Regions from separate parts of the Methylobacterium sp. J-118 genome, predicted to be linked through region 2. Evidence: predicted binding sites of a transcription regulator. Region 2 holds the regulator's gene; each other region holds the start of a gene.

Region 1 (9,768 bases), 2.6 Mb from region 2:
AGCATCTCGTTCACCTGCTGCAGATCCCGCTGGGGATCCTCGTCCTGCGAATCGGCCTGCGTGTCGGGGATCGCGACCATGTCGGCACCTCGGCGTCGAACCGGCGACCGTGATCCACGCCACGGTCCGGGCTTCAACGCCCGAGGTCGGGACAGGCTCCCGCCGGCCCTGCGCCGCGCCGCCTTGCATCCCGGCGCCGGGCGGGACACATGCCCTCACCCGCACCTGACGGGACCCGACGGGAGAGACGATGACCGACATCGGCCACGGCCTGCGCGCGCAATCCACCGGGGCGCCGGTCGCCGAGATCCGGCCGCGGCGCTTCAGCGTCCACGGACAGGCGATCACCGATCCCTACGCGTGGCTGAAGGCCGAGAACTGGCAGACGGTCCTCAAGGACCCCGCCGCCCTGCCCGCGGACATCGACGCCTATCTCCGCGCCGAGAACGCCTACGCGGAGGCGGCCCTGGCCGGGACCGCGGCGCTGCGCCAGCGGCTCGTCGCCGAGATGCGCGGGCGGATCCAGGAGGACGAGAGCGGCGTCCCGGACCCCGACGGGCCGTTCGCCTATTACACGCGCCACCGGGAGGGCGGCCAGCACCCGCTGATCTGCCGGAGGCCGGCGACGGCGCCCGACGTGCCGCAGGCCGGGCCGGACCCGGCGGAGACGATCCTGATCGACGGCGACCGCGAGGGCGAAGGCCTGCCGTTCTTCGAGATCGCCGCCGCGGTACATTCCGACGACCATGCCCGCCTCGCCTGGAGCGCCGACACGAAGGGCTCAGAACTCTACACGATCCGGGTCCGCGACATCGCCACCGGGCTGGACCTCGACGACCGGGTCGAGGCGACCTCCGGCGAGGCGGTCTGGGCCGGGGACGGCGACAGCTTCTGGTACGTGGCGCTCGATGCCAACCACCGCCCCGCCAAGGTGATGCGCCACCGCCTCGGCACCGCGCAGACACAGGACGAGACCGTCTATACGGAAGCCGATGCCGGCTATTTCGTCCATATCGGCCGGACCCAGTCCGGGGCGTTCCTCGATGTGACGGCGAGCGACCACGAGACCGCGGAGGTCCGGCTGCTCGACCGGCACGCCCCCGCCGGGCCCCTGCGCCTCGTGCAGCCGCGCGAGCCGCTGCTGATCTACGGGGTCGAGCACCGGGGCGACCGGCTGTATATCCGCACCAACGCGGACGGGGCCGAGGACTTCAAGATCGTCACGGCCCCCCTCGACGCTCCGGGCCGCGCCAACTGGACCGACCTCGTGCCGCACCGGCCGGGGGTGATGATCCGGCACCTGCACCTGCTCACGGGCCACCTGATCCGGCTCGAGATCGAGAATGCCCGGCCGCGGATCGTCGTGCGCGACCTCGCCAGCGGCGCCGAGCACAGCGTCGCCTTCGCCGAGGAGGCCTACGCCCTGGGGCTCCGGTCCGGGCTCGCCTTCGACACGGCGACGATCCGCTTCGTCTACTCGTCCATGACGACCCCGTCGGAGACCTGGGACTACGCCTGCGACAGCCGGGACCGGACCCTGCGCAAGCGCCAGGCGGTGCCGAGCGGGCACGACCCGGCGGCCTACGTGACCCGGCGGCTCTTCGCCACCGCCCCGGACGGGGAGCAGGTGCCGATCTCGCTGCTGCACCGGCGCGACCTCGTGCTCGACGGCTCCGCGCCGCTGCTGCTCTACGGCTACGGCTCCTACGGGACGCTGATGCCGGCCGGATTCCGGACGAACCTGCTGAGCCTGGTCGACCGGGGCTTCGTCTACGCCATCGCGCATATCCGGGGCGGGACCGAGAAGGGCTGGCGCTGGTATCTCGACGGCAAGCGCGCGCAGAAGCCCAACACCTTCACGGACTTCATCGCCTGCGCCCGGGCGCTGATCGGGGCCGGCTACACGGCGGAAAAACGCATCGTCGCCCATGGCGGCTCGGCCGGCGGCATGCTGATGGGGGCGGTCGCCAACATGGCGCCGGAGCTGTTTGCCGGCATCGTCGCCGACGTGCCCTTCGTCGACGTGCTCAACACCATGCTGGACGCGGAATTGCCGCTGACCCCGCCGGAATGGCCCGAATGGGGCAACCCGGGGGCGCGCGACGCTGATTTCCGGACGATCCTGTCCTACTCGCCCTACGACAATGTCGCCGCCCAGGCGTATCCGGCGATCCTGGCGCTCGGCGGGCTCACCGATCCGCGGGTCACCTACTGGGAGCCGGCCAAGTGGGTCGCGCGGCTGCGCGCCACCATGACGGGCGGCGGCCCGGTGCTGCTGCGGATCAACATGGAGGCCGGCCACGGCGGCGCCGCCGGCCGGTTCGACCGGCTGGAGGAGGTGGCGCTGATCTACGCGTTCGCGCTGATGGCGGTGGGGAAGGCCTGAGCCGCCCGTTCAGGGCCGTCCCTCGGCTGGGGAGGGTGCCGGGTCCGCCCCCTCCCCCAGGACCCGCGCCCGGCGGGCCGCCTCCTCGGCGGCGGCCCTCTCGGTCGCGGCCTTCTCCGCCGCCGCCCTGTCGGCGGCGGCCTTGAGCGCCGTGGCCCGGGCATGGTCCATCTCGATCCGGGCGCGGCGGCGCTGCCGCTCGACCTGATCGGCGTCCGTCAGCTCGATCGTCTCCAGCTCGCGCTGGAGCACGAAGGCGGCGAGCCCGTTCGACAGGGCGCCGACGTCGAGGGTCCGTTCGGGGGCGGCGAGCGGCCCCGCCAGGCCGATCTGGATCGCCGGCGGACCGGCGCTCCAGCCCCGGGGCACCGGACCGCCGGTGAGCGTCCCCCGGGCGTCGAGGCGGCCGCCGCGCAGGTCGCAGCCGACCGTGCCGGCCCAGCGGGCGGGCCCGAAATCGATGTCGAACGGACCGGCCCGCAGCACCCCGCCGACGATCGTGGCCGCGGCCCGCGCGGGCGCGCCCGCCTGCGCCGCAGCCTTGGCGAGTTCCTCCGCCACCAGGGCCTGGAGGCGGCCCTCGCGCAGGGGATCGTCGATCTCCACCGCCCGGGACAGGGCGCGCCCCGGCGCCGCCGGATCGGCCGCCGGGACGCGCAGGTCCTTGAGCACCAGCGTGCCGCTGCCCGAGAGGCCGTCGCCGAGCCCCGGGATCGTCTCCGCCGTGGTGGCGAAGCGCAGATCGGCATCCAGGCGGCCGCCGACCGGGCCGCCGGTGAGCGCGGAGAGCGCCACGTCGTCGAGGCTGCCGGTACCGGAGATCGCCGCGCCGGCCCCGGCCCGCGTGATCGTCGCCGATCCGGCGATCCGCCCGCCGCCGAGCTTGCCGGTCAGGTCGCGCAGGGTCAGGCCGGTCTCTGCGAGGCCGAGGGCCATGGCCGCATCCGTCGCCACGAGACCGCGCCCGAGGTCCAGCCTGGCGATGCGGGTGTCGAGGGTGACGGCCGGGTGGGCGGGGGGCGGCCCGAACCGGCCGCCCTCCTGGACCGGGAGCAGCACGGCCTCCGCCAGGTGCGGCAGCGACAGCCGGTCGAGGGCGAGGCGCCCGTGGGGGACGCCGCCCGGCGCCCGCAGCAGCGTCCCGCTCACCCCCGATCCGGCGATCTGGCCGGCCAGGGTGGCGGCCCCCTCCCCCGCCTCCCGGGACACGGTGACGGTCAGGTCGGCCGGCCACGCGCCCGGCGGAAGGCTCGCGGCCCCGGCGAGCGTCAGGAACGGCCCAAGATCGGCCGTCTCGGCCCGGACCACGCCGCCGCTGGGCAGCGCGTCGGCGCCGATCAGGATCGGCAGGGAGGTCGCGAGCCGGAGTCCCGCCACCATCCCGTCGAGGCTGAGGGCGAGCCCGGCGCCGTCCGGCCGCTCGGCCTTCAGGTGGAGCGCGGCGGGCTGCTGGAGGCCGGCGATGTCGGTCCGCCCGAACCACGTCCCGGCCCGGGGGGTACTCAGCGTCGCGGTGCCGCCCTCGATCCCCGTCCCGCGGCTCGCCAGGGTCAGGTCGAGGCTGCCGCCGCCGGCGCTGCCCCGGGCCTGGGTGCGCAGGGCCTGGGCGGGGCCACCCTCCCGGTCGAGGCTGACGGCGAGGTCGAGGGGCGCGTCCCGCAGGAAGGCCGGCAGCAGGCGGATCTCGCCGATCCAGACCCGTTCGAGCAGGCCCAGCAGCGGCGCCGCCACCGGGGCCTTCAGGCGGCCGGAGACGCGCCCGGTCCCGTCCGCGCCGATCCGGCCGGAGAGCGTGGCGCTCGCGCCCGCGAGATCGGTCACGGCGAGGCTGTCGACCACGAGGCCGGCGCCGTCCGTCTGGATGCTCGCCGCGATGGTGCCGGTGCCGGAGCCCGTGGCCCCGAAGCGCACGTCCCGCGCCTCCAGGGTCAGGGCGAGGTCGAGGTCGCGCAGGCTCCCCAGGGCGGTGCCGAGGGGCGGCAGGCCGGCGATGTCGATGCCGTTCGCGCGGATCTGCGCCTCGAAATGGCCCCGCGCCCCGGCCTCCGCGGCGGTGTAGCGGGCGTTTCCGGTGATCCGGGCCGCGCCGAGGGCGAGGCGCAGGTTGCGCAGGGACAGGCTCCCGGGGTCCGCGGAGACATCGGCGGCCGCCTCGACCCGGCGTCCGTCGAGGAGGGCGGTCAGGGGGTTCTCTAGGCCGAGGCGGCGCAGGTAGCGGCCCAGGGCGTCCGAATCGGGCGCGCTCAGCGCCACCGGGCCGGTGAGGCGGAACGGCGCGGTGTCGACCTGCCCGCTCACGCTGACGGTGGATTCCGCCGGGCCGGTGGCCGTGAGGCGCCGCAGCAGCAGGCCGCCGGCCCGCTCCAGGGTGCCGGTGAGGGCGAGGTTCGACCATTCGTCCCCCCCGAGCATGGCGCTGCCCACGGCGAGATCGAGGTCGAGCATCGCCGGCAGGTCGCCGCCCCAGCTCGGCAGGCCGCGGGCGATCAGGTTCTGGCCCTCGGTCGAGGCCAGGAAGGCGTCGAGGTCGAGGCGGCGGGCCTCCAGGCTCAGGGCGGCGCGCCACTGGCGCAGGTCGAGCCGGCCGGTGCCGCCGAGGCGCAGGGTGCGCCCCCCCGGGTCGAGGGCGAGATCGACCCCCTCGAACCGCACCTGCGTGCCCCTGGCCTTGAACGTTGCGCCCATCGTGAACGGCAGGTAGGCGCCCGCGGCCTGGGTCGGCGGGCCGACCACGAGGCGGGCGGAGCCCTCGGCCTCTACCTGGACCGCCCGGCCGGTCTCCAGGGGGACGAGGCCGAACCGCGCATCCGCCTCGAACCGCGGGTGGGCATCGCCGCCCCCCGAGATCTTCACGGCGAGCCGCCCGTCCGGCCCCGGCGTGCCGCTCACCGCCCGGAACGGGACGCCGCCGCTCGTGCCCTCCACGCGCCAGGGCCCGACCAGGGCCGGCGCCTGCAGGGTCAGGTCCTGCGCGTAGAACTGGTCGGTCCGGCCGGTCTCGGGCACCTGCGTGGTGACGAGGAATTGCTGGACGTGCAGCGCCTCGATGGCGAAATCGCGGGTGCCCAGGGCCTCCCCGAGACCGCCCGGCAGCTTCAGGGCGTCGGGGCCGGCCAGCGGGAGCTTGATCTCGGCCCGGCCGATCCGGGTCTCTGTGAAGCGGAACTCGCCCTTCAGGAGCGGCGCCAGGGCGACCTCGGCCTTGACGAACCGCGCATCGAGGGTCGGGCGCTCCGGATCGGCCCCGAGATGCAGGCGGTCGACGCGCAGCCTCGGCGAGGGCAGGAGCCGGACCTCGATCCGCCCGTCGGTCCGGGCGGGCACACCGAGCGACCGGGTGAGCGCCCGGTCGACCAGCGCACGGTGGGCCTGCCAATCGACGAAGGGCGGGACGGCCAGCGCCGCCACGAGAACCAGGATGACGGCGCCCGCCAGCGCGGTCAGAAGATCACGCAATGGTCCCGTTCCGCACTCGTTTCCGCGCGGGACCGTCCCGCGTGCCCCCGCGAGCAAGTGGCCATAGCACGATAAGCCCTCGGAGGCGCCAGCGGTGATGCCACGGTCCGGAGCCGCTCGCGCGGCGCTCGATGTGCCGGTTCCCGGACAGGCGCAGCGAAGCGGAACCTGATTCGGGACGGAGCATGAGACCCGGCGTGCAAGCGGCTGCGCCCACACGCTCAGGTCGCACCGCGCGCACGCGCCCTCGACGCCGTTCGCGATTTGGTCCAGGGATGCGGGATGCAGAACCGCCCGCATGCGCAGCCCGCCGGGGACGGCGCTCCCGCCTCTTCCATCGCCGCCCGCGCCATGGGCGCGCTCCGCCGCGACGCCGCCGCCTATCTCGAGGGGCTCAACCCCGAGCAGCGCCGCGCCGTCGAGACCACGGAGGGCCCGGTCCTGGTGCTGGCCGGGGCCGGCACCGGCAAGACCCGGGTGCTTACCACCCGCATCGCCCACCTGATCGCCACCAACCGGGCGCGGCCCTTCGACATCCTGTCGGTGACCTTCACCAACAAGGCCGCCCGGGAGATGAAGCACCGGATCGGCGCGCTGATCGGCCCGGCCGGCGAGGGCATGCCCTGGCTCGGCACCTTCCACGCCATCGGCACCAAGATCCTGCGCCGCCATGCCGAGCTCGTCGGGCTCAAATCCGACTTCACCATCCTCGGCACCGACGATCAGCTGCGGCTGATGAAGCAGGTGATCGCCGACCAGAACATCGACGAGAAGCGCTGGCCGGCCCGGGCGCTCGCCCACACGATCGACGGCTGGAAGAACCGCGGCCTCTCGCCCGAGCAGGTGCCGCCGGGCGAGGCCGCGTCCTTCGCCTTCGGCAAGGGCGGGGCGCTCTACACCGCCTACCAGGCCCGGCTCGCGACGCTGAACGCCGTCGATTTCGGCGATCTTCTGCTGCTGTGCCTCAAGCTCTGGCGCGAGAACCCTGATGTGCTCGCCAATTACCAGGACCGGTTCCGCTACATCCTGGTCGACGAGTATCAGGATACCAACGTCGCCCAGTACCTGTGGCTGAGGCTGCTCGCGCAGAATCGCAAGAACATCGCCTGCGTGGGCGACGACGACCAGTCGATCTACGGCTGGCGCGGGGCCGAGGTCGACAACATCCTGCGCTTCGAGCACGATTTTCCGGGCGCCGTGGTGGTCCGTCTGGAGCGCAACTACCGCTCCACCGGCCACATCCTGGCGGCCGCCTCGGGGCTGATCGCCAGGAACGAGAGCCGGCTCGGCAAGACCCTGCGCACCGAGGACGAGCCGGGCGAGCGCGTCACCGTGTCGGGGGCCTGGGATTCCGAGGAGGAGGCGCGGCTGCTCGCCGAATCGATCGAGTCGCTCCAGGTCAAGCAGCATCCCCTGTCGGAGATCGCCGTGCTGGTGCGCATCTCTGCGCAGATGCGCGAGATCGAGGACCGCTTCGTCCAGCTCGGCCTACCCTACCGGGTGATCGGCGGCCCGCGCTTCTACGAGCGGGCCGAGATCCGCGACGCCCTGGCCTATCTGCGCGCCACCGTGAATGTCAGCGACGACCTCGCCTTCGAGCGGATCGTCAACACCCCGAAACGGGGCCTGGGCGACGCGACCCTGCAGCAGCTCCACACCTACGGCCGCGCCAACCGGCTGCCCCTGCGGATCGCCGCGGAGCGCCTGTGCGAGACCGACGAGCTGAAGCCCCGGGTCCGCTCGACCCTGCGGGCGCTCACCGCGAGCTTCTCCCGCTGGGCGCGGCTGGTGGAGGCGCAGCCGCACAGCGAGGTCGCCCAGACCATCCTGGAGGAATCCGGCTACACCGAGATGTGGCAGAAGGACCGCTCGGCCGACGCCGCCGGCCGGCTGGAGAACCTCAAGGAATTCGTCCGCTCCATGGAGGAATTCCCCGACCTCGCGGCCTTCCTGGAGCACGTCTCCCTGGTGATGGAGGCCTCCGAGACGGAGGGCGCCGACCGGGTCTCCCTGATGACGCTCCACGCCGCCAAGGGGCTCGAATTCGACACCGTGTTCCTGCCCGGCTGGGAGGACGGCCTGTTCCCGAGCCAGCGGGCGCTGGACGAGAGCGGCCGGGCCGGCCTGGAGGAGGAGCGGCGCCTCGCCCATGTCGGCCTCACCCGGGCGCGCAAGCGGGCCAAGCTGTCCTTCGCGGTCAACCGGCGCATCCACGGGCTGTGGTCCTCGACCATCCCGTCCCGGTTCATCGACGAATTGCCGGAATCGGCCGTCGACGTGATCGAGGCGCCGGCCCACTTCTCCGCCGGCGCCTCGCGGTTCGACCGCAACCCCGCGCCGTTCGGATCGAGCTACGGCACGCCGGGCTGGCAGCGGGCGCAGGCCGCCACCGCGCCGCAGGCCGGCCGCGGCGGCTTCGGGTCCGCGCCGGGGGGCCGGGCCGGCGGACAGGCCGGGGGGCCGCGGCAGATCGAGGGCGAGCTGATCGCCAAGTCGACAGGCATGCCCTCGGCGTTCGAGGCCGGCCAGCGGGTCTTCCACACCAAGTTCGGCCCCGGCACCGTCGCCGAGGTCGATGGCAACAAGCTGACCGTTGACTTCGACAAGGCCGGCCGGAAGATGGTCCTCGACAGCTTCATCCAGGCTGGATCAAGCTAGTCCCGCCGATCAAGCCCGGACGGTCCAGGGCGGCAGGGTCGGCCGGCTTCGCCCGATCGGGCGCGGAGGAACGCTTTCGTGCCGGATGCCGCGTCAGCGCGTCTCCCCCTCCCGAGCCTGATGCATCCGCGCCAGCACGGCGCCTTTTCCCGGGCGGTCGCGCCGACCGTCACCCCCTGGTCACACCCCGTGCGCAATCGTCAGGTGCGAATCACGCTGGCGCGGCCGTTGCGTCACGTATTCGGCCGCGCGCGGGACGTTGTGACGCTCTCCACAGGCGGACGAGCGCGGCGCGGAACCTTCGGGAAAGGGACGGTATTAGTTCCGCAAGACGTGTAGAACCGGGAGCAGGCAGGTAAACGGCAGTTCAGAAACAGATCCAGGTTGGCAAGTCCCGTTGGAGTGTACATCCATGAAGAGACGCCGCGCACGACTTGAACTGGTTGAAGACCGCACGTCCCGTATTCACCGCACGCGCTTCGACGAAGAACGCAACCTCGCTCCGATCCAGCCCCTCACCGAACGCCAAGCCGAGTATCTCGACGCCCTCGCCCGCTCCCCGCAGGTCATCGTCCTGGGGCCCGCCGGCACCGGCAAGACCTACATCGCCGGGACCCGCGCCGCCGACCAGCTCCGCCAGCGCCGGATCTCCAAGGTGGTGATCACCCGCCCGAACGTCCCGTCGGGCCGGTCGCTGGGCTTCTTCCCCGGCACCCTCGAGGAGAAGATCGCCCCCTGGGTCGCGCCGCTGACCGAGGCCATGAAGGAGCGGATGGGCGCGGCCGCCTTCGAGATCGCCCTCAAGACCGGTGACATCGAGATCGTCCCGTTCGAGGTGATGCGCGGGCGCACCTTCAAGAACTGCCTCGTGATCCTCGACGAGGCGCAGAACACCACCACCGCCGAGATCAAGATGTTCCTGACCCGGATCGGCGACGATTGCCAGGTCATCATCAACGGCGACGTCTCCCAGACCGACCTGCGCGAGACCTCGGGGCTGCGCACCGTCATGCACTTGGTCAAGAGCCGGATGATGCCCATACCGGTGGTTGAGTTCACCCGGAACGACATCGTGCGCTCGGGCATCTGCGCCGAGTGGGTGAAGGCGTTCGAGGAAACGAATCTCTAACTCACAAGTTGACGGCGGCGGACCCTCGAAGGTCCGCCGTGCCGCCCCGCGGCGCGAGACGACTCTCCGTACCTCCCGTCCGGGAGGATGAACCGGGCATCCTACCCGGCGAACAGAGAACTGGAGTCTCTTCGTGAGG
Region 2 (9,768 bases):
CGGCCCCGCATCCGGACCACGGGCCGGCGGACGAGCTGCACACGGTGCTGCACAAGACCTATGGGGTGCCGCTGTTCCAGGAACACGCGATGCAGATCGCCATCACGGCCGCCGGCTTCACCCCGGCCGAGGCCGACGGGTTGCGCCGGGCGATGGCGACCTTCCGCCATGTCGGCTCGATCGGCGGCTTCGAGCAAAAATTCGTGGGCGGGATGACGCGCCGCGGCTACCCGGCGGAGTTCGCCGAGCGCTGCTTCGCGCAGATCAAGGGCTTCTCCACCTACGGCTTCCCGGAGAGCCACGCGGCGAGCTTCGCGCTCCTGGTCTATGCCTCGGCCTGGATGAAGTGCCGGCACCCGGACGTGTTCCTGGCGGCGATCCTCAACGCCCAGCCGATGGGCTTCTACCAGCCGGCCCAACTGGTGCGCGACGCCCGCGCCCACGGGGTCGAGGTGCGGGGTGTCTGCGTCAATGCCAGCGCCTGGGACTGCACCCTGGAGCCGGCCGGGGATCCGAAGCGGCACGCGGTGCGCCTCGGCCTGCGGCAGGTGAGCGGTCTGCCCGAGGCCGCCATGCACCGGCTCGTGCGGCTGCGGGCCAACGGCTATGCCAGCATCGAGGGCCTGCAGGCGGCCCTCGCCCTGCCCCGCAACGCCCTGGAGCGGCTCGCCGAGGCCGACGCGTTCCGGTCGCTCGGCCTCGACCGGCGCGCCGCCCTGTGGATGGTGCGCACCCTGGAGGGGACCTCGGCGCGCAGGGCGGCCAAGGCCGACGGCGCCGAGCGCCGCGGCCACCTGCTGGAGGCGCCCCTGCCGCTGTTCGCCTGGCACGCCGATGACGGCCTGTTCCGGCACGAGCCGGCGGTGGACCTGCCGTCGCTGCCGCTCTCCGAGGCGGTGGCCGAGGATTACGCCGCCACCGGCCTGTCGCTGCAGGGGCACCCGGTCGCGTTCTTCCGCGGCCGGCTCGCCCGGATCGGCGCGATCCCGGCCCGGGCCCATCTCGATCCGGCCCTGCCCCAGGGCGCCCGGGTCACGGTGGCGGGCCTCGTGCTGATCCGCCAGCGGCCGGGCACCGCCAAGGGCGTGGTGTTCCTGACCCTGGAGGACGAGACCGGCATCGCCAACGTGATCGTCTGGAAGACGGTGTTCGAGGCCAACCGCCGGGCCGCCATGCAGGCCCGGTTCCTCGCCGTGCGCGGCCGGGTGCAGCGGGCCGAGGGGGTGGTCCATCTGGTGGCCGAGGGATTCCGCGATCTCACCGAATCCCTGCGCGACCTGCGCGCGGCCGGGATGAAGCTGCCGCCCGAGACCACGGATTTCGGCGCGCCCCCGGACCGGCGGGTGTATCCGAGCCGGGATTTCCACTGAGGCCGGCCCGGATCGCCGCCGCGGACGCGCCGGCCCGCGCGGCCCCGGTGCGGCGTTCTGTCTATCCCAATCCGGCGCCAAAGCGCCCCGGCCCTGAACCCATCGCGTGGATCGTCCGTTAAGGCAGCGCCTGTGACTGCGCAGGCAGAAGCCGATTGCCGGAGGTGACGAACGCCGGGCACGAGAGAGCAGGGACGATGGAACAACCCGACGCCTGGCATCAGACGGACCAGCTCGACGCCGCGCCGGGCAAGGGCGATCCGTTCGCCGCGGCGGTGCGCGCCACGCGGATGGCGATGATCATCACCAATCCGCGCCTGCCCGACAACCCGATCGTGTACGTCAACGACGCCTTCCTGCGGATGAGCGGCTACACGCGGTCCGAGGTGCTCGGCCACAATTGCCGGTTTCTCCAGGGCGCGCAGACCGACCACGGCGCCGTCGCCCTGATCCGCGAGGCGGTCGAGGCCCGCACCGATATCGCGATCGACATCCTGAACTATCGCAAGGACGGGACGCCGTTCTGGAACGCGCTCTATCTCAGCCCGGTCGCCGACGAGTCCGGCGAGGTTCTGTTCTTCTTCGCCTCGCAGCTCGACGTCACCGACCGCGTCGACGCGCATATGCAGATCCAGCAGGAGAAGGACCGCTTCGAGGCCGAGGTCGCCAAGCGCACCCGGGACCTGACCGATGCCCTGGCCACGCAGACCATGCTGGTCCACGAGGTCGATCACCGGGTGAAGAACAACCTCCAGATGATCGCGGCGCTGCTGGCCATGCAGACCCGGGCGATCACCGATCCCGCGGCGCGCGCCGCCATGGAGGCGATGCTGACCCGGGTCGAGGCCCTCGGCACGGTCCATCGCCGGCTCTACCAATCCAACAACGTCGAGCGTTTCGACGTGGCCGAGTTCGCCCGCGACCTCGCCAACGACTTGGTCCGCGGCTCCGGCCGCGACCGGATCCGCCTGCACCTGGACCTGGAGACCGTGGAGATCCCGGTCGCCAAGGCGCCGCCGGTGGCGTTGATGATGAACGAGTTGATCACCAACGCCCTCAAGCACGCCTTCCCGGACGACCGCCCGGGGCGGCTCTCGGTGACGGTGGCGCCGGACGGCACGCATGTCACCATCAAGATCGCCGATGACGGCGTCGGCATGCCGGTCCAGGCGATGGAGCAGCGCTCCTTCGGAAAGCGCCTGATCGGCACGCTCTGCCGCCAGCTCAATGCCAGCATCGCCTGGATGACCAATGATCCGGGCACGATCGTCAGCATACGCCTGCCGCGCGAGATGGCCGGCGGTCTGGAGGCCCCGTGACCGAGCCGCTGCGGATCCTCGTCGTCGAGGACGAAGCCCTCATCCTGATGCAGATCGAGATGATGCTGGAGGAGGCCGGCCACAGCGTCGTGGGGACGGCGATGACCGCGGGCGAGGCCATCGCCCTCGTCCACGAGACCCGGCCCGAACTGGTCCTCATCGACCTGCGCCTCGGGGACGGCTCCTCGGGTCTCGACGTGGCGCATGCGGTGCGCGATCTCGGCGGCATCACGGCCGCGTTCATGACCGCCAACGCCCGGGCGCTCAGCGACGACATGGCGGGGGCGACGGCGGTGATCGCCAAGCCGTTCACCGGCACGGTGCTTGAGGAATCCCTGGCCTATCTGGAGGATTGCGTGCGCCGGCCGCCGCCGGACGCGCTGGTGCCGGCGGGGATGCGGGTCGCGCCGGCCTGGCTCGCGAGCTTCGCCCAGATGCGGGCCTGACCTCGACAGGCGCCGCGCCGCGGGTAGAGTGCCGCCATGCCGAGCCTGACCGTTCCACGCCTCCTCGCCGCCCTGGCCTGCCTGCCGCTCCTGGGATCGGCCGCCCGGGCCGATCCCTGCGACGACCTCGCCCGCCAGATCGCGGGGGCCATCGGAGGCAGGGTCGGCAAGCGGGCCGGCCCGAGCATCGACATCCGCCTCGCCGGCCCGATCAAGTTCGACGTGACCTGCCGGGCCGAGCCGATCGTGCAGGCGACCTCCGCCGAGCCCGCCCCCTCGGCGACCTTCTTCCACGACCTGTCGGCGGCCTCCGAGATCCTGATCGGCGAACCGGCCGCGACCGTCGAGCCGATCATCGCCAACGCCTACCGGACGTCCCTGTCGGAGCGGCGCAAGTCGTTCATCCAGCAGAGCGGCTGGTCGGCCTCCTGCTACACCGACCCGGGCAGCACCACGATGCGCACCCTGTGCTCGGTGGGGCGCATCCCGCCGGGATGACGCGCCCTTGACCGAGTGGAGCGCCGGCGGGATCCTCGATCTGCGTCGACTTGGCCCGGGCTGCCCACGATGATCCCATGACGATTCTCGAGACTCCGCCCGTCGACAGGACCGATCCCCACCAAGGATTCTGGGACTTCATCGAGACGCGGCCTGATGAGGAGAAATGGGAACTCATCGGGGGCCAGATCGTGATGCAGGCCCAACCCAACCTCGTTCATCAGTTCATTGCCAGCGCCTTGCAGCGATTTCTCGACGGCGGCCTCAGGCGGATAGGCTCACCACGCGTTACCCTGCAGAATCCCGCCATCGACCTATGGCCGGTTCGCGAGGGCCATATCTACGTGCCCGACGTTGCGGTTCTCGATCTGGCCGACATCGAGGCCGGATTGAATGCTGTCGAGCGCTGCTACTTGGCCGCCGAGATCCTGTCTCCGAGCGACCACCGCAGGCTTCCCGGCACGCGCCAGAAGAAGATCGACGTCAAGTGCGCCGGCTACGAAGCCCTGCCGCTGTGCGAGGCCGTGCTCCTGATCGAGCTGAAGAGCCCCGCCCTGACCCTATCGGCGCGAACCCGAGAGACCTGGACCCGCACCCGCCTGACCGGGGACGACCGTCTGGTCCTCCCCGGCTTCGGCCTCGACTGCGCGGTGGCCGACCTCTACGTCCACACGCCCGTTGCGCAGGGCTGATCAGTACTCGATCACGCCGTCCAGCGCGTAATGCTTCACGGTCTTCCGATTGGCGATCAGCTCGTCCACCGTCGGCTCGCCCTTGAGGGCGCGGGCGATGGCGAGCTTCGTCGCCTCGTAGTTGGTCCTGTAGAGGTCCTTCTGGTCGAGGTTGTCGTCCTCGGCGCAGCGCTGATCGAGCCAGATCATGATGATCATGCACAGCTCGTCGAGGCCGTCCTTGGGCAGGATGCCCTCGATGATGCAGTCCACGATCGCGTCGCCGGTGGCCGCCTGGACCACGCCGCCGAGGAGCTCGGCATACTCGGCCGTGTGGATCGTGACCTTGGTGGTCATCATCGTGGCCGGGCGCACCAGCTGATTGAGGTCGCGCACCACGAACATCCGGGTGTGGCCCTGGACCTGCCCCATCATCGAGGCGAAGGCCTGGCCCACCGGCCCGCGCACGGAACCGATCAGCACCTCCGGCATGGCGTCGGTGTACTGGCCCTCGGCCGCCAGCACCGTGGCCTCGCCCGTACGGAACCAGATCTCTTGCATGTCTCGACTCCACCTGATCGGAGCCCGCGGGAGACATCATCGCGCCGCCCGCGTCAATCGGGTCAGAGCAGGCCGATCCCGTCGAGCACGCCGACCATCGCGAAGGCGATCGTGAGGCCCGAGACGGCGTAGACCACCCACTTGTAGGCGCCGTCCACGCGCTTCCCCTCCGGCAGGGCCCGGGTGGCGAGCAGGATGAGGAGGCCGAGCGCGAGCGGCAGGAGCAGGGCGTTCATCACCTCGACCGCGATGTTGAGCGCCACGAGATTCGGCACGAGCTGCACGGACACCGCGCCGGCCGCCACCACCAGCGCGAAGGCGCCGTAGAAGGCCGGCGCCTCCCGGGGCGATTGCTCCAGGGAATGCGGCTTGCCCGTCACATCGCCAAAACCCCAGGCGAGGGCCAGGGCCACGACGTTCAGCGCCACGAAGGCCGCCGCGATGATCCCGACCCCGAACACCACCTGACCGAGCCACGGCCCGAGGGCCGGCGTGAAGGCCCCCGCGAGGTCGCCCACGGTCTGCAGACCGTCCTTCGTGCCCTGCCCGGCCTTGCCGATCGTGGCGGCCGCCGCGATCAGGATCGCGCCCATCACGCATTGCGAGATCACCGCGCCCAGGAGCGTGTCGAGCCGCGAGCGCCTGGCGTGGTCCCAGCCGAGGCCTTTGTCGACGATCGCCGATTGCTGGTAGAAGATCATCCACGGCATGATCACCGCGCCGATATTGGCGGCGATCAGGACTCGGTACTGGCCGTCGCCGAGCGGCATGTGGGCGAAGGATGCCACGATCGCCCCCGGATCCGGCCGCGCCGCCACGGCGAGCCCGATGAAGACCAGCTCGAACAGGCCGACCGCGATCGCCACCCTCTCGACCCGCCGGTAGCTCCCGGTGAACACGAGGCCGAGCAGCAGGGCGGCCGGCAGGCCGAGGCTCACGAGCCGCGGCACCCCGAACAGGTCGCCGATGCCGGCGATGCCGGAGAATTCCGTGACGATGGCGCCGATCCCGGCGACCACGAGGCCGCCAAAGGAAATCCAGGCCCAGACCGGCCCGTAATGCGCCCGGATCAGCTCGCCGTGGCCGCGGCCGGTGGCGGTCCCGAGCCGCACCGTCAGCTCCTGGACGACGTAGAGGATCGGCACCAGCAGGATCTGCAGGAGCAGCAGCGAGTAGCCCCAACGGGCGCCGCTCTGGGCCGCCGTGATGAGGCTTCCGACATCGGTGTCGGCGAGCATCACCACGAGTCCGGGGCCCGCAGTCTTGAGGAACGCCGCGAGGCGGGGCAGGGAAGCGCTTGGCACGGCTCGGGAACAGTCCCGGGCCGGGGCAGTTCCGGCGGGAGCCTGCGGCGTTTTCCCGGGGCGCACCGGGAGGGTTGAGCGATGGCGGAGAGCGCGGAACGGGGGCCGGGCTGGAGCCTGCAGGCGAGCGCCGTGCCCGAGGGGGTGCGGCTGGAACTCGCCCTGTCGGATCTCGGGGGCGGGCCGGTCACCGCCGCGATCGTGCTGGACCGGGCCGAGGCCCGGGCCTTCGCGCGCGCCCTGCTGGCGGCGGCCGGCGACGCCACCGAGCGCACCTTCCCGAAGCCGGATGCCTGACGCATCCCCCCGGCACCGGTGTCCCGGCCGGCGGGTCAGGGACGCCGGACCCCTCCGGCCCGGCGGATCAGCGCTGGGCGGGGCCCGGATTGCGGCCGGGCAGGCGCGGCACCACCGTGCCCCGCCTCTCGACCGGCGCGTCGCAGGCATAGGCGAACTCGGTCTTCAGCGGATCGAACACGGTCTCGCCGGTGACCCGGCACTCCTCCCGCACGGTCTCGTCGAGATAGGCGCGGGCGGCGGTGCGGAAGCGCTTGACCCGGGTCGCCTCCGGCTCGGGATCGATCCGGACCTCGCTCAGGTTGCAGCCGGCATATTCGCGCAGGGCGTTCGAGACGATCAGCATCCGGCGCAGCTGCCGGTTGTCGTAGACCTCGTAGGGCTCCTTGCAGCCGATCGTCACCACCTGGGGGGTGAGCGCCACGTAGTTCCGCGAGATGTACGAGAAGCCGGTGGTGCAGCCGGCGAGTGCCGAGCCCAGGAGGGCGACGCCCAGGGCGAAACGGATGGACCCTGGCGCCGCGAGCTGTCGCATCCTCGTCATTCCCAGCCCGATACCGACCCGCCGCCGGAGCCGCCGGTCTTGTCCGGCGGGGCGCCCGGGTGCATTGAAACGGCTCCGCTTGTGCCGTCAATGCGTTTGTGCCCCGCCTCTGCCGCCGGGACACGAGCGTGGCCGTATTACGCTTGCGGAACACTTGCGGAACGTTTAACGTGTTCGCGATTTGTTTCAGCGGCCGCCCCGGGGCGGTCCGCCAAGCCGCGAGGCCCCCTTCGATGCTCACGCGCAAGCAGCTGGACCTTCTGCGGTTCATCCAGAGCCGCATGCAGGAATGCGGCGTTCCCCCGTCCTTCGACGAGATGAAGGACGCCCTCGACCTGAAGTCGAAATCGGGCATCCACCGGCTGATCACGGCCCTGGAGGAGCGCGGTTTCCTGCGCCGCCTCCCGAACCGGGCGCGCGCCATCGAGGTGATCCGCATCCCCGAGAGCCTGCACCAGTCGCCGACCCCGGCCCCCGCCCCCGAGCCGCGCCGCTTCACCCCGAGCGTGGTCGAGGGCGGCAAGTCCAGGCAGCCGTCCCAGCCGTCCCAGCCGGCGGCGACCCGGATGATCGACGACGGCGGCCGGGCCATCTCGATCCCCGTGATGGGCCGGATCGCGGCGGGTACGCCGGTCTCGGCGATCCAGAACCAGAGCCACGCCATCACCCTCTCCCCGGACTTCCTGGCCGGGGGCGAGCACTACGCCCTGGAGGTGCGCGGCGATTCGATGGTCGAGGCCGGAATCCTCGACGGCGACCTCGTGGTGATCCGCAAGCAGGACACCGCCAATACCGGCGACATCATCGTGGCGCTGATCGACGACGAGGAGGCGACGCTCAAGCGCCTGCGGCGCCGCGGCTCCTCGATCGCCCTCGAGGCCGCCAACCCGGCCTATGAGACCCGCGTGCTCGGTCCCGACCGGGTCCAGATCCAGGGCCGGCTCGTCAGCCTCGTGCGCCGCTACTGAAGCGGTTCCGCCGGGGCGTCGGCCGGGGCTTGCGGCACTTCGGATGAGGCCATGCCGCCGGTTCCCTCGGCGGGGGGATCCGCCCCCGGCTCGGAGCCGGCCGGCGGTGCCGCCCGCGGACGCCAGGGCAGCGACCGTCCGTCGCCGCGGGCCGCGCGCATCGTGAACCCGCCCCCGTCGACGCGCAGGGCGACGGCGCCGTGCGCCGCCAGGACCCGGCGGTCGATCACCAGCGGCCCCGTGCAGGTCGGCGGCGCCGTGAGACTCGTGATCACCACCGCGGCCCGGGCGCAATCCTCGGGGAAGGCGCGCCGGTCCCGGATCAGGGCCACCGCCCGTCCGTCCGGCAGAAGCGTCGTACAGCCGAGCCGGTCGCAGCGGCCGCCGGGCCCCGCTCTGGCCGCCCGGTCGGGCCGGCGCCCGTCGCCATCCGCCTTCAGCCATTGTTCCAGCACGAAGCCGGAGGGGCTGCCGAGGGCGGCCAGGCGGCCGTCCGGCCCCCGCACCGCCGCGCCCCAGCCCTGCCGGTCGACGTAGAGGTCCTGCCGGTCCGGAAGGGCCGCGAGGCCGAGCCCGAGCAGGAGGGGCGGCACGGCGAGCCAGCGCAGCCGCGAGGCCGGGAGCGTCGCCAGCAGCAGGCCCGCCGTCATCGCGGCCAGGGCGCCGGTGCCGAAGGCCGGCAGCACCACGGTCGCCCGCTCGAACCCGGCGATCCACGCGGAGATCGCCAGCATGCCGCCGACCGCCTGCCCCATCAGCCACCAGACCGGCCGGTCGAGGGCGAAGGGATAGGCCAGGATCCCGATGACCGCGGACGGCATCACCACCAGCGAGACCAGCGGCAGGGTCAGTGCGTTGCCGACGAGGCCGAACGGCTGGACCGTCTGGAAATGGTAGGTGGCGAAGGGCGCGGTGGCGACCTGCGCCACCAGGGTCGTCGCCAGGGTGCCGGTGACCGCCGACAGCCCGGTGCCGACGAGCCGGCCGATCCGCCCCGCCCCGGGCCGGACGAAGAGGCGCCCGTCGATCAGCCGCGCGCAGGCGATCAGCCCGGCCACCGCCCCGAACGACATCTGGAAGCTGGGGCCGAGCAGGCCTTCGGGCTCCCGCGCCAGGGCGATCAGGGCGGCCAGCGCGAGGTTGCGCATCGACAGGGCCGGCCGGTCGGCGAGGATCGCGCCCAGCATGATCAGGGTCATGATCAGCGAGCGCTCGGCGGCGATGTCCCAGCCCGAGAAGGCGCAGTAGGCGCTCACCCCCACCATGGCGAAGCCGGCTGCGATCTTCTTGATCGGCCAGAACAGCGCGCAATGGGGGACCAGGGCGAGGGCGGCCCGGACCAGCCAGAAGACGACGCCGGCGGCCAGCACCATGTGGAGACCCGAGATCGAGACCACGTGGTAGATGCCGGCGGCGCGCAGCGCATCGTTGGTGGCCGGGCCGATCAGCCCGCGCTTGCCCGTCACCAGGGCGGCCGCCACCGCCCCCGCCTGGCCGCCCTCGGCCCCCGCGATCCGGCGGGTCAGCGCGTTGCGGGCCTCGTCCAGCAGGGCGGCGAGGCGCAGGCGCAGGGGCGGCGGCTCCACGGGTGCCCGGACCGTGACCGCGCCGACCAGGGAGCCCACCGCGCCGATGCCCTGGAAATAGGCGTCCCGGGCGAAGTCGTAGCCCCCCGGCCGGGCCGCCTCCGGGGGTGGCAGCAACCGGGCGGTCGCCGCGATGGACTCCCCGGGCCGCGGGATCGGCGTCTTGCGGAACGAGACCCGCACCCGGGCCGGCCGCAGCTCCGG
Region 3 (9,768 bases), 1.2 Mb from region 2:
CCCGTATTTAATTGTCGCTGATCGGACAATGGTGGACTGATCGATCGGCCAGTGTCTTAACATACATTGGAAATTTCGTTTTAAACCGGCCTATTGTGCCGCCACAACTAGACCCCGCAAGATCCATTGGTTCACAAAGTATTGAATTGTCTTCATGGGTCTAAAGACACCCCGTGGCGTTTATCAGCATGTCAGCCGCCACGACCGCTCCCAGTACGGCCAGCTTAACGCTGGCGAAAATCGCTCAACTCCTTGACCTGCCTGTGGAGGCGTTTTCGGCGGCACGGACCGAGAGCGACATCGAAGGTCTTACGAACCTCCTGCGCCTATGGTCGCAGATCGGGGATAATCCGGGCCGTCAGCGCGTTTTAAGTTTAGCCCGCTTGGAAGCCGAGCGTGCAAACTCAACGGCGCGCGTCAAGGTTGCTCGGCTAGCCGATCATTAAAACACTGCTTTCTGCTTTGGCATCGTGATGTATTTATGCTCGGTCGCCATTCGGGGCGACGCCCTGAACTCAGCCCGCCCAGCCCACCACAGCGGGCTTACTTCTGCCTTACGCACCGCTCACCGTGACAGTCGACGCATTACCTGTGTGCGATCCATCTGAGCCCGCCCGGTTCGCCGCGGCGGGTTTTTCTATGAGCTCTGCGTATGACCTATGGCTGCTTCCGCTGCGCCGTAGGGTTCGGCGTCGAGCTCGTGTCGGGCCCGACGGCTGGGCTGATGCTCGTCACGTATGACCAAGTCCCCCCGATGGCCAGGATCCCGGCGAAGAGGGCTGCGAAGATGCCGATGAGTGCGAAGCGGTTCATGCGAGGGAGAAGGGGCCGCCTGGTCGATTGATCCCGTCGCGGCAGCCGCCGGTCTATCTGCCACAGGTGCATCTCGCGCGGGCCGCGTTGCGTATCGGCTCCACTCACGCGAGCAAGATCGGACGCTCCCCCGCCCCGTGAGCAGATCGGGGCGGGGCGCGCTATCGCTACGCGCGAAGCTTCGGACTTTAGGCTGCTTTCCGACGCCTTGCCGGCTCGCGTTCGGCCACGGCGCCCGGCTGGCCGAGGCCGATCGCCTTAGCCAGCGCGGAGCGCCGCTCGGCGTAAGCAGGGGCGACCATGGGGTAATCGGCCGGCAGGCCATAGCGATCGCGGTAGCCGCGCGGGTCGAGCCCGTGGCTGGTCAGGTGGCGCTTGAGCGTCTTGTAGGTCTTGCCGTCGAGGAAGCTGACGATCCCGTCGGGGCGGACCGACTTGCGGATCTGGGCCGCGCTCGGCCGGTCAATCTCAAGTTCAGCTGAGGTGATCGAAGCGCTACCCGAAGTTAGTGCGCCGATGGCGGTGTACACGCTGTGGATGAGGTTCGGCAGCTCAGCGCCCGGCACAGAATTATTCGATACGTAGGCGGCAACGATAGCGCCAGCCAACTCGATCAAGTTGGGGGTATGCCCCGCGGTCTCTTCCGGCATTTTTATTTTTCCTTTGAACGTGGGTATCGCGAGTGTCTTACTTCGTCGACGCCTCGCATTGCAACATCGATTGCGCGCAATCAATACCGAGATCCGCAAATTGGTTCTCGAAGGCCGAATTGCCGTGTGTGCATGCTGACGAGACGGGTGTGGACCTCGCGATGGTTTAGGTGGGCGAACACGCGGCAGGCAATTGCGACCCTGATTACGACGGTCCGCCGCACTGAAGTCCTTCTGCGGAATATCCACGATTTTATTGATCAACTGCGATTGATGGTCTTTCCGATTTTGCAGCGATGAACTAACGGGGCGTCGGACGTGGCTGCGTCGGTTCACGCGCGAGGTGTATGGTGGAAGCGGAAGTTCAAAGTCTTGAGGATGGTGAGTTGGACTTTGTGGGTCTAACGGCAGACATCGTGTCAGCCTATGTCTCGAACAATCGCGTTTCCCCTGCGGAGGTGCCTGCCTTGCTGGCCAATGTGCATGCCGCAGTCGTCGGACTGGGGCAGCCGAGTGAGCCCACAGAAGCATCGGTCGATAAGCCGTCGCTGGCCCAGATTCGGAAGTCGATCCGGCCCGAAACCTTGATTAGCTTCATCGACGGTAAGCCGTACAAGACGCTGAAGCGGCATCTGACCAAAAATGGCCTGACGATAGACGAGTATCGAGTTCGGTACGGGCTGCCGCGGGACTATCCCACGACGGCTGCCAGCTACTCGGAGCAGCGATCGGCGCTCGCCAAGAGTCTTGGCCTGGGACAGCAGCGCCGGAAGGCGGCTCCAAAGGCAGCGGACGTCGTCGAGACCATCTCCGAGGCAGTGGAGACCGACGGTCAGATGAAGGCTGGTAGCCCAGCCGAGAAGCCTACGAAAGTTCGGCGGGCGAGGAAGGTTACGGGAATTGCGGACGCTTGATGGCTGAGGCCATTCGGCTTCGTTTGTCGCCGCACGGCTTGGAGCGTTCGTTCGTCGTGGCTCATCCTACCTGAGCAGGCCACCCCAGCCCCCTGAGCGGATCGGGGTGGGGCTGCGTGACGAGCGGCGAAGCGGCTTCGTTAAGGGCTGCGCGGTACCGCCGCCGGCATGCCCGCCACTCCCGCCCCCGCCGACCTTCCGCCCGCCGTCGCCACCTGGCGCGACCAGATCGAGCGCCTGTCCGAGCACTCCTCGCCCTGCCGGTATCTCCTGCCGACGAAGTGGCCCCCTATCCGGGCGAACGCCCTTGCCTTCATCGATCAATTCGGCGCCGAGGCGCACCGGCTTGGCTGGACGGCGCCGCAGCTCTTCGGCGTCCACCCGGAGCACGGCTTCCTGCGCGTAGATTATGTTGGCGCGCTGATGGTAAACAGCGCCACCGTCATCGGTGTCGAAGCCGACCGGATCATGTTCGCTCGCTTCTCGGGCTACCGGACGAATCCAGGTCAGACCTGGGGGCCACCCGTTTGGGAGTTCGCCGCCTGGGCTCGCGGCTGATTCAGGCTGTGATTTTCGAGGATGTCGGGGGCAGACCCGAACTTAGCCGACACAGGTTGTTGCGCTGGACAGGCCATTAACGCGGCAGCCCTTTCCCCAACTCATGATGCGGGCATGTCCCACATCGCGAACTGGCCATGCACTTCGAGATCCGCTCCACCAGCCGACACCTGTGGACCTGGGTGCTGCTCGACGGGGCTCAGATGACGGTCCTCGGATCGGACCGGACCTTTCCCTCGAAGACGCAGGCATCGGCCGCCGCCCTGGCGTTCGCGAATTTGGTCACGCGCGCGGGTCGCTCGCTCACGGGCGGGCCCGACGGCGGGTTGATCTGAGATCGACCGCAGTACCCTTAGCGACTTCGCGCTGATCCCTAACCGCCCTGCAGGCTCTCGGCGAAGTCGTCCGGGATCTCGCCCCACTGGCCGAGGATCGTCACACCCTCCAGCTCTCCGGTCTCGTCGTCGGCCACCACTTTAAGCGCCGCCGCTCCCGGCATGCGCTTGGCCAGGTTCTCGGCCTTCTTCAGCGCGCCGCTCTCCGTCGATGCCGCCTCCTGCCGGGCTGGCCGCAGCCGCTTCCGGTGCAGCTCGAACGGCTGGACCACGAACGCCGTCTTCATCGCCATGTCCGCCTCCTGCATGAGCCGCCCCTGCGCCTGCGGCTCGATTTATTCACGGCCGCGATTGGTTACCAAGCCCATACGCCGGCTGGCGTTTTCCCGCTCAATTCACATTCGTCCACCGGTCGCGGAAAAACATCCGGCCGGCGGATTGAACCCCCAGCGCGCATCGGCTTTGTTCTGCATTCGTTCCAACGGGCCGGAGCCGCGGGTGCACCTAAACCGGATCGACGCGCTGCTGGTCGACAGCCCCGACGCCGTCCGCGTGCCGCTGATCGGCCAGGCCCTGTGCGCCGGCTTCCCGAGCCCAGCCGACGACTTCCTGGAGGGCGCCCTCGAACTGCCGCGCTGGCTCGTGCCGAACCCGCCCGCGACCTTCCTCTGGCGCATCGCCGGCTCGTCCATGGAGGGCGCCGGCATCTACGACCGCGACCTCGCCTGCGTCGACCGCAGCCTCACCCCCGGCCACGGCAGCATCGTCGTGGCGGCGATCGACGGCCAGATGTCGTGCAAGCGCCTCGTGATCGAGGGCAACGCCGCACGCCTCGCCTTCTGCAACCCGGATCTCCCGGCCTTCGCGGTCGAGGAACTCGGCGAGGGCGCGATCTGGGGCGTGGTCCGCTTCTCGATCCGCTGGCACGTCGCCCGCGGGCAGGCGTCGTGAGCACGCCCGAGGCCCGCCGCCGCGACCGGATCGGCGGCGGCCGCGCCGTGGCGCTGATCGACGGCAACAGCTTCTACTGCTCGTGCGAGCGCGTGTTCGACCCGAGGCTCGCAACTGTCCCGGTGATCGTGCTCTCGAACAACGACGGCTGCGCCATCGCCCGCACGGCCGAGGCCAAGGCGCTCGGCATCAAGATGGGCGATCCGTACTTCAAGATCCGCGACCTGTGCCGGGCGCGCGGCGTGCGGGTGTTCTCCTCGAACTACACGCTCTACGGCGACATGTCGGGGCGCACCAACGCGGTCTACCGGCAGTTCAGCCCGCAGGTGGAGATCTACTCCATCGACGAGAGCTTCTTGAACCTCACCGACGTGGCGCCGTCGCTCCGGGTCGCGCTCGCCCGGGACCTGCGCGCCACGGTGCGGGCCTGGACGGGAATCCCGACCTGCGTCGGCATCGGCCCGACCAAGACGCTGGCCAAGCTCGCCAACCACATCGCCAAGACCGTGCCCGACCTGCAGGGCGTGTGCGACCTGACCGATCCGGCTGCCTACGCGCACTGGCTGTGCCGGATCGACGTCGCCGAGGTCTGGGGCATCGGCCGGGCCTCTCTGGCCAAGCTCCAGGCGATGGGCGTCGAGAGCGTGGCGGACCTGCGCGACCTCGATCCGCGACCGGTGCGCAAGGGGCTGACCGTGGTGGGCGAGCGGATCATCCACGAGTTGCGCGGGCTGGCCTGTCTGCCGCTGGAGCTGGTGCCGGCGCGCAGGAAGGGCTGCGCGGTGACCCGCTCGTTCTCCGCCCGGATCACCGAGCGGGCGGTGCTGGAGGAGGCCGTGGCCGCCCACGCGACGCGGCTCGGCGAGAAGCTGCGGCGGGAGGGGCTGGGCACCGACCACGTCACGGTATTCTACCACACGAGCGAGCACGACCGGGACGCGCCGATGCGCTCGGTCTCGACGACCGTGAGCCTGCCCGAGCACACCTCCGACACGCTGGCGCTGATCAAGGCGGCGCGGCACGGGGTGGCCAAGACCTGGCGCGAGCCGGGGGAGCGGCCGTGGCGCTACTCGAAGGCGGGGATCGTCACCAACGACCTAGTGCCGCTGTCGCACAGCCCGCGGGCGCTGATCGGCGCGCTGGACCGCGCGCGATCCGAGCCGCTGATGGCGGCGATGGATGCGTGCAATGCGCGCTGGGGCCGGGGCGCGGTGGTGCCGGCCCGCGCCGGGCTGGTGAGCCGGCGGGACTGGAGCACGAAGTTCGAGATGCGCACGCCGCGCTACACGACGCAGGTCGGCGAGCTGCCGGTGGCTTACGCTTGACTTTTGATGGTCATGGCTCGACGCCCTCACGGATCCCGAGGATAGACAGAAGATCCCGCCCCGCCCTTGTCAGGTGCCAGGCGTGCCGACCGGTCCAGCCTCGGGTCGCACGCTGCTCGACAAAGCCGAGCTCTTGTAGCACCGGCATGGCGGTCGGATAGGCGTCGAGCCGGAGGCCGCCCCGGTTGACCGCGACGGCGCGTAGAGCTTCGAGGTAGCGTCCGCGGACCGGGGCGTGCGGCTCGGTGGGCATGGCGCCCGGCTATTGCAGGCCGCCGGGGGAGTCCATCAGGCCCAGCCGGATAGCCAAAGCCAAAAGGTCGCTGTCGGTAAGCGACCCTCCGTCGACCAGCCACAGGGCGAAATCGTCGCTCCATGGCTCGACCTGGCGGCCGAGTGCTCGAAGAGCTTCGACGGCCTCACGGACCGGGTCGGCGTCGTCGAGCGTCACCACTGCACCGGGAAGCCCATGATGATAGCGGTTCTCACCATCGTGCGACGCATGCTCGGCGACGTCGCCTCATCGGCCAGCAGCTTCTTGGCCTGCGGGTGCATCTCGATCGCCTTGGCCACGTCGACCCGATGGCCGGACTGGAAGACGAACGGTTCGGCGTTCTCGTCCTTCAGGAAGGCGGCGGTCGCGGCGGTGATCTCGTCGTCCGTCACCTCGGATTTCCGGCGCAGGTCGCCGACGGATGGGATCTCTTTGGCCATCGATTCCCGTCAGTTGGTGGGGCAGATGGAGGGGTAGAACGCTGCCGGCGCTGAATTTCCCAGTGCGGTCAACGCGCGCTGGCGGAAGGGGTGGGATTCGAACCCACGGTGGAGTTGCCCCCACGGCGGTTTTCAAGACCGCTGCCTTAAACCACTCGGCCACCCTTCCTGGCGGCACCCGCGACCCCACGGTTACGGCCGCGAACGATGCCGCGTCAACCGGCGACGGACCGGTTGACCTGCGCAGCCATTCCGCCTATCCCACCGCCCACGCCTGACGCCGCCGAAAGCAGCGCTGCCGGTTCGATGCCGTTCCCAGGACGGCGTGGTCCGGCTGATGGCCGATTGGGGGATAGTTTAACGGTAGAACGGTGGACTCTGACTCCTCTAGTCCTGGTTCGAATCCAGGTCCCCCAGCCACCGAACATCCCGGCCTTCTGAAGTCGTCGAACGGCTGACCCAACCATTTGTTTGGCTCAGAACGGATCACCGCAGACGGTTGGTGTCGCCTGAAGCGTCCGACGCGCGCGGCATAATCGCCAGATCGCACATTCCAATCTTCGAAGGTCTCGACGCCGCTGGTTCCGCCGACCTACTCGGGCAGCGGTTTTCCCGTGGTCTCCGGCATGAACCACGGCACGATCAGGCCGATCCCGTAGACGCTGGACATCGCCAGGGCCGCGGCGGCGACGCCGCCGAACGAGGTCACGATCTGCCCGGCGATGATCGGGAAGATCCAGGCGATCAGCCGGGCCCCGTTGAACACGAAGCTGGCAGCGGTCGCCCGCACGGCGGGGGTGAACAGTTCCACGAGATAGATCGCCATCCACGAGAAGGCGAAGCCCAGGGTGAAGAACCCGTTCAGGAAGGCAAGGCCCATGAAGGGCACTAGACCGCCGCTCCAGAGATAGCATGCGAGCGACGTCGCGATGCAGCCGATATAGGTGACGACGAGGAAGGCGCGGCGCCCGAGCGCGTCGGCCACGAAGCCCGAGATCACGTAGGCGGTGATCGCGCCCAGGTTATAGATGATGCCCATGCGCGGGCCCCAGACATTGGCCGGCTCGCCCGCCGCTTTGGCCAGCCCCTCGGTATAGGCCGGCAGCCAGGACGAGACCGCCCACCAGCCGACCGTCGTGGCGAAGGACATCGCGGTGGCCAGCAGCACCCGGCGCCGGCTCTCCGGCTCGCGGAAGATCTCGGCCAGGGTGAACGGGCGCTGCGCGCCACGGGGCGCCTGCCCCGAATCGTCGGCCGTGGCGGACCAGCGCTGCGCCTTCAGCGCCTGCAGCCACTGCTCGGATTCGTCGAGGGCCCGCCGGAGGTACAGGCAGACGAAGGCGGGCAGCGCGCCGAGCGCGAACAGGATGCGCCAGGATTGCTCCCCCAGCGGGTTGGTGGCCGCCAGCACGGCCCACACGATGGCGGCGAGCACCGCACCGCCGCCGAAGCCGGACTGCAGGAAGCCGCATCCCTTCGGTCGCGCCCGATTCGGCCAGGTCTCGGCCACGAGCGCGATACCGGTGGACCATTCCGAGCCGATGGCGAGGCCGGTGATGAAGCGCAGGACCGCGAGCTGCGTGAAGCTCTCCGCGAAGGCCGTCATCCCGGTGAAGATCGCGTAGCCTAGGATCGACAGCATCATCATGCGCTTGCGCCCGATATAATCGGCCGCGATCCCGCCGATCAGACCGCCCAGCCCCCAGCCGAGCAGCGTGATCCCGATGGCGAGGCCCACATAGTAGGCCGGTGCCTGGGCCTGTTCGGGGTTCAGGATCGTGTTTAGCGCCGGTCTCAGGGCGTAGACAAGGGCCACCGCCTCGTAGCCGTCGAAGATCCAGCCGAGATAGCTGCCCCACAGGATGCGCCAGTGCCGCCGGGTCAGACCGGCGTGCCACGGTGCATCGGCGTCCTCGCGCAGCAGCGCCTCGCCCGAACTCATGCCATCCTCCCGACGACGATAATGGCCCGCACCGCTCTGTCGCCCCGCGCCCCCTGACAGGTCCCCGCGCTTCAGGCAACGGTCCGGGCGGGCTCGGCCTGGATCCGTCCGCGCAGCCACGCGATGACGCCGCCGGCGAGCAGGATCTCGATCTGACGCGGCGACAGGTCATGCCGCAGCCGGATCGTCTGCCGGCCCCCGCGGATCGTCGCCGTGATCGTCGGGCCGGCCGCCAGCGCCTCGGCGATGCCGGCGATCTCCACGGTGTCGCCGAGTTCCAGCCGGTCGTAGTCGGACGGGTCCTGGAAGGTCAGCGGCAGCACGCCGAAGTTGACGAGGTTTTGCCAGTGGATCCGCGCGAAGCTCTTCGCCAGCACGGTCTCCAGACCCAGATAGCGCGGGGCGAGCGCCGCGTTCTCGCGGCTCGATCCCTGCCCGTAGTTCAGGCCGCCGACGATGGCGTGGCCCGACCGCGCCGCGCCGCCCTGCTTGGCCCGCCGCGGATAGGTGTCGTCGATCGGCTCGAAGGTGAAGTCGCTCGTCTTGGGGATGTTCGACCAGTAGGGCATCACCCGCGCGCCCGCCGGCATGATGTCGTCGGTGGAGATGTCGTCGCCGGTCTTCAGCATCACCGGCACGCGGATGTCGGCCCCGAGCTTGCCGAGATCGGGCAGCGTGGTGATGTTCTCGGACTTCTCCAGGCGGACGGCGCGGGCCTCCGCCTCCGGAAGCGGCGCCACCAGCATGGTGGTGTTGCCCGGCACCATCCCGGGCGGCGCGATCCGCGGATAGGGCATGTCCAGCGTGCGCGGGTCGGTGATGTATCCCGTCAGCGCCGAGGCCGCGGCCGTCTCCGGGCTGCACAGGAACACGCTGTCCTCGCGGGTACCGGAGCGCCCGGGGAAATTGCGCGGCACCGTGCGCAGGGAGTTGCGCCCGGAGGCCGGAGCCTGGCCCATGCCGATGCAGCCGTTGCAGCCGGCCTGATGGACTCGGGCGCCGGCGTGGATCAGGTCGGAGAGCTGCCCATCCCGGATCAGGGTTTCGAGCACGACCCGGGTCGAGGGGTTGATGTCGAACGAGACCCGGTCGTGGGTGTTGCGGCCCTTCACGATGGCGGCCGCCACGGCAAAATCCCGAAACCCCGGATTGGCCGAGGACCCGATATAGGCCTGGTAGATCTCGGTGCCGGCGACCTCCGAGACGGGGACGACGTTGCCGGGGCTCGACGGTCTGGCGATCATCGGCACGAGGGACGACAGGTCGACCTCCTCGTGGTCGTCGTAGCCCGCATCCGCGTCCGGGCCGAGGGGCGTCCAGTCGCCGCTTCTGCCGACCCCGTCGAGGAAGGCCTTCGTCGACGCATCGGAGGGGAAGACGCTCGTGGTGGCGCCCATCTCGGCGCCCATGTTGGCGATGACGTGCCGGTCCAAGGCGGTCAGGCAATCCAGGCCCGGCCCGTAATACTCGATGATCCGGCCGAAGCCGCCCTCGACGCCGTGACGGCCGAGCAGCGTCAGGATCACGTCCTTGGCGCTGACCCAATCGGGCAGCGTCCCGGTGAGC

The links. Region 2 encodes LexA, which represses DNA repair genes until DNA is damaged. Its sites were predicted from a motif close to TGTTCNNNNTGTGTTCNG; they were not measured.
Region 1: a site for LexA is predicted at 6,097-6,114, ahead of AC3IF3_RS11965 (ATP-dependent helicase). Genes of this name have one in related genera too.
Region 3: a site for LexA is predicted at 3,734-3,751, ahead of AC3IF3_RS18520 (LexA family protein). Genes of this name have one in related genera too.

The regions. Positions count from the first base shown of each region.
Region 1 covers NZ_JBYQFA010000001.1:2,491,497-2,501,264, reverse strand. Annotated here, with positions in the region: gene AC3IF3_RS11980 (hypothetical protein) at 1-80, opposite strand, end outside; gene AC3IF3_RS11975 (S9 family peptidase) at 251-2,386, shown strand; gene AC3IF3_RS11970 (AsmA protein) at 2,396-5,842, opposite strand; gene AC3IF3_RS11965 (ATP-dependent helicase) at 6,125-8,500, shown strand; gene AC3IF3_RS11960 (PhoH family protein) at 8,913-9,629, shown strand; gene AC3IF3_RS11955 (hypothetical protein) at 9,763-9,768, shown strand, end outside.
Region 2 covers NZ_JBYQFA010000001.1:5,058,857-5,068,624, reverse strand. Annotated here, with positions in the region: gene AC3IF3_RS24825 (error-prone DNA polymerase) at 1-1,370, shown strand, start outside; gene AC3IF3_RS24820 (histidine kinase dimerization/phosphoacceptor domain -containing protein) at 1,568-2,689, shown strand; gene AC3IF3_RS24815 (response regulator) at 2,686-3,135, shown strand; gene AC3IF3_RS24810 (hypothetical protein) at 3,172-3,633, shown strand; gene AC3IF3_RS24805 (Uma2 family endonuclease) at 3,711-4,325, shown strand; gene fae (formaldehyde-activating enzyme) at 4,326-4,865, opposite strand; gene AC3IF3_RS24795 (NRAMP family divalent metal transporter) at 4,928-6,169, opposite strand; gene AC3IF3_RS24790 (hypothetical protein) at 6,251-6,466, shown strand; gene AC3IF3_RS24785 (hypothetical protein) at 6,534-7,001, opposite strand; gene lexA (transcriptional repressor LexA) at 7,244-7,978, shown strand; gene AC3IF3_RS24775 (ComEC/Rec2 family competence protein) at 7,972-9,768, opposite strand, start outside.
Region 3 covers NZ_JBYQFA010000001.1:3,836,226-3,845,993, reverse strand. Annotated here, with positions in the region: gene AC3IF3_RS18550 (DUF6894 family protein) at 1-29, opposite strand, end outside; gene AC3IF3_RS18545 (Ros/MucR family transcriptional regulator) at 1,002-1,463, opposite strand; gene AC3IF3_RS18540 (Ros/MucR family transcriptional regulator) at 1,811-2,377, shown strand; gene AC3IF3_RS18535 (hypothetical protein) at 2,546-2,935, shown strand; gene AC3IF3_RS18530 (hypothetical protein) at 3,073-3,270, shown strand; gene AC3IF3_RS18525 (hypothetical protein) at 3,309-3,563, opposite strand; gene AC3IF3_RS18520 (LexA family protein) at 3,769-4,221, shown strand; gene AC3IF3_RS18515 (Y-family DNA polymerase) at 4,218-5,546, shown strand; gene AC3IF3_RS18510 (hypothetical protein) at 5,557-5,799, opposite strand; gene AC3IF3_RS18505 (hypothetical protein) at 5,809-5,997, opposite strand; gene AC3IF3_RS18500 (hypothetical protein) at 5,994-6,260, opposite strand; tRNA gene AC3IF3_RS18495 (tRNA-Ser) at 6,340-6,429, opposite strand; tRNA gene AC3IF3_RS18490 (tRNA-Gln) at 6,607-6,680, shown strand; gene AC3IF3_RS18485 (MFS transporter) at 6,853-8,202, opposite strand; gene AC3IF3_RS18480 (aconitate hydratase) at 8,274-9,768, opposite strand, start outside.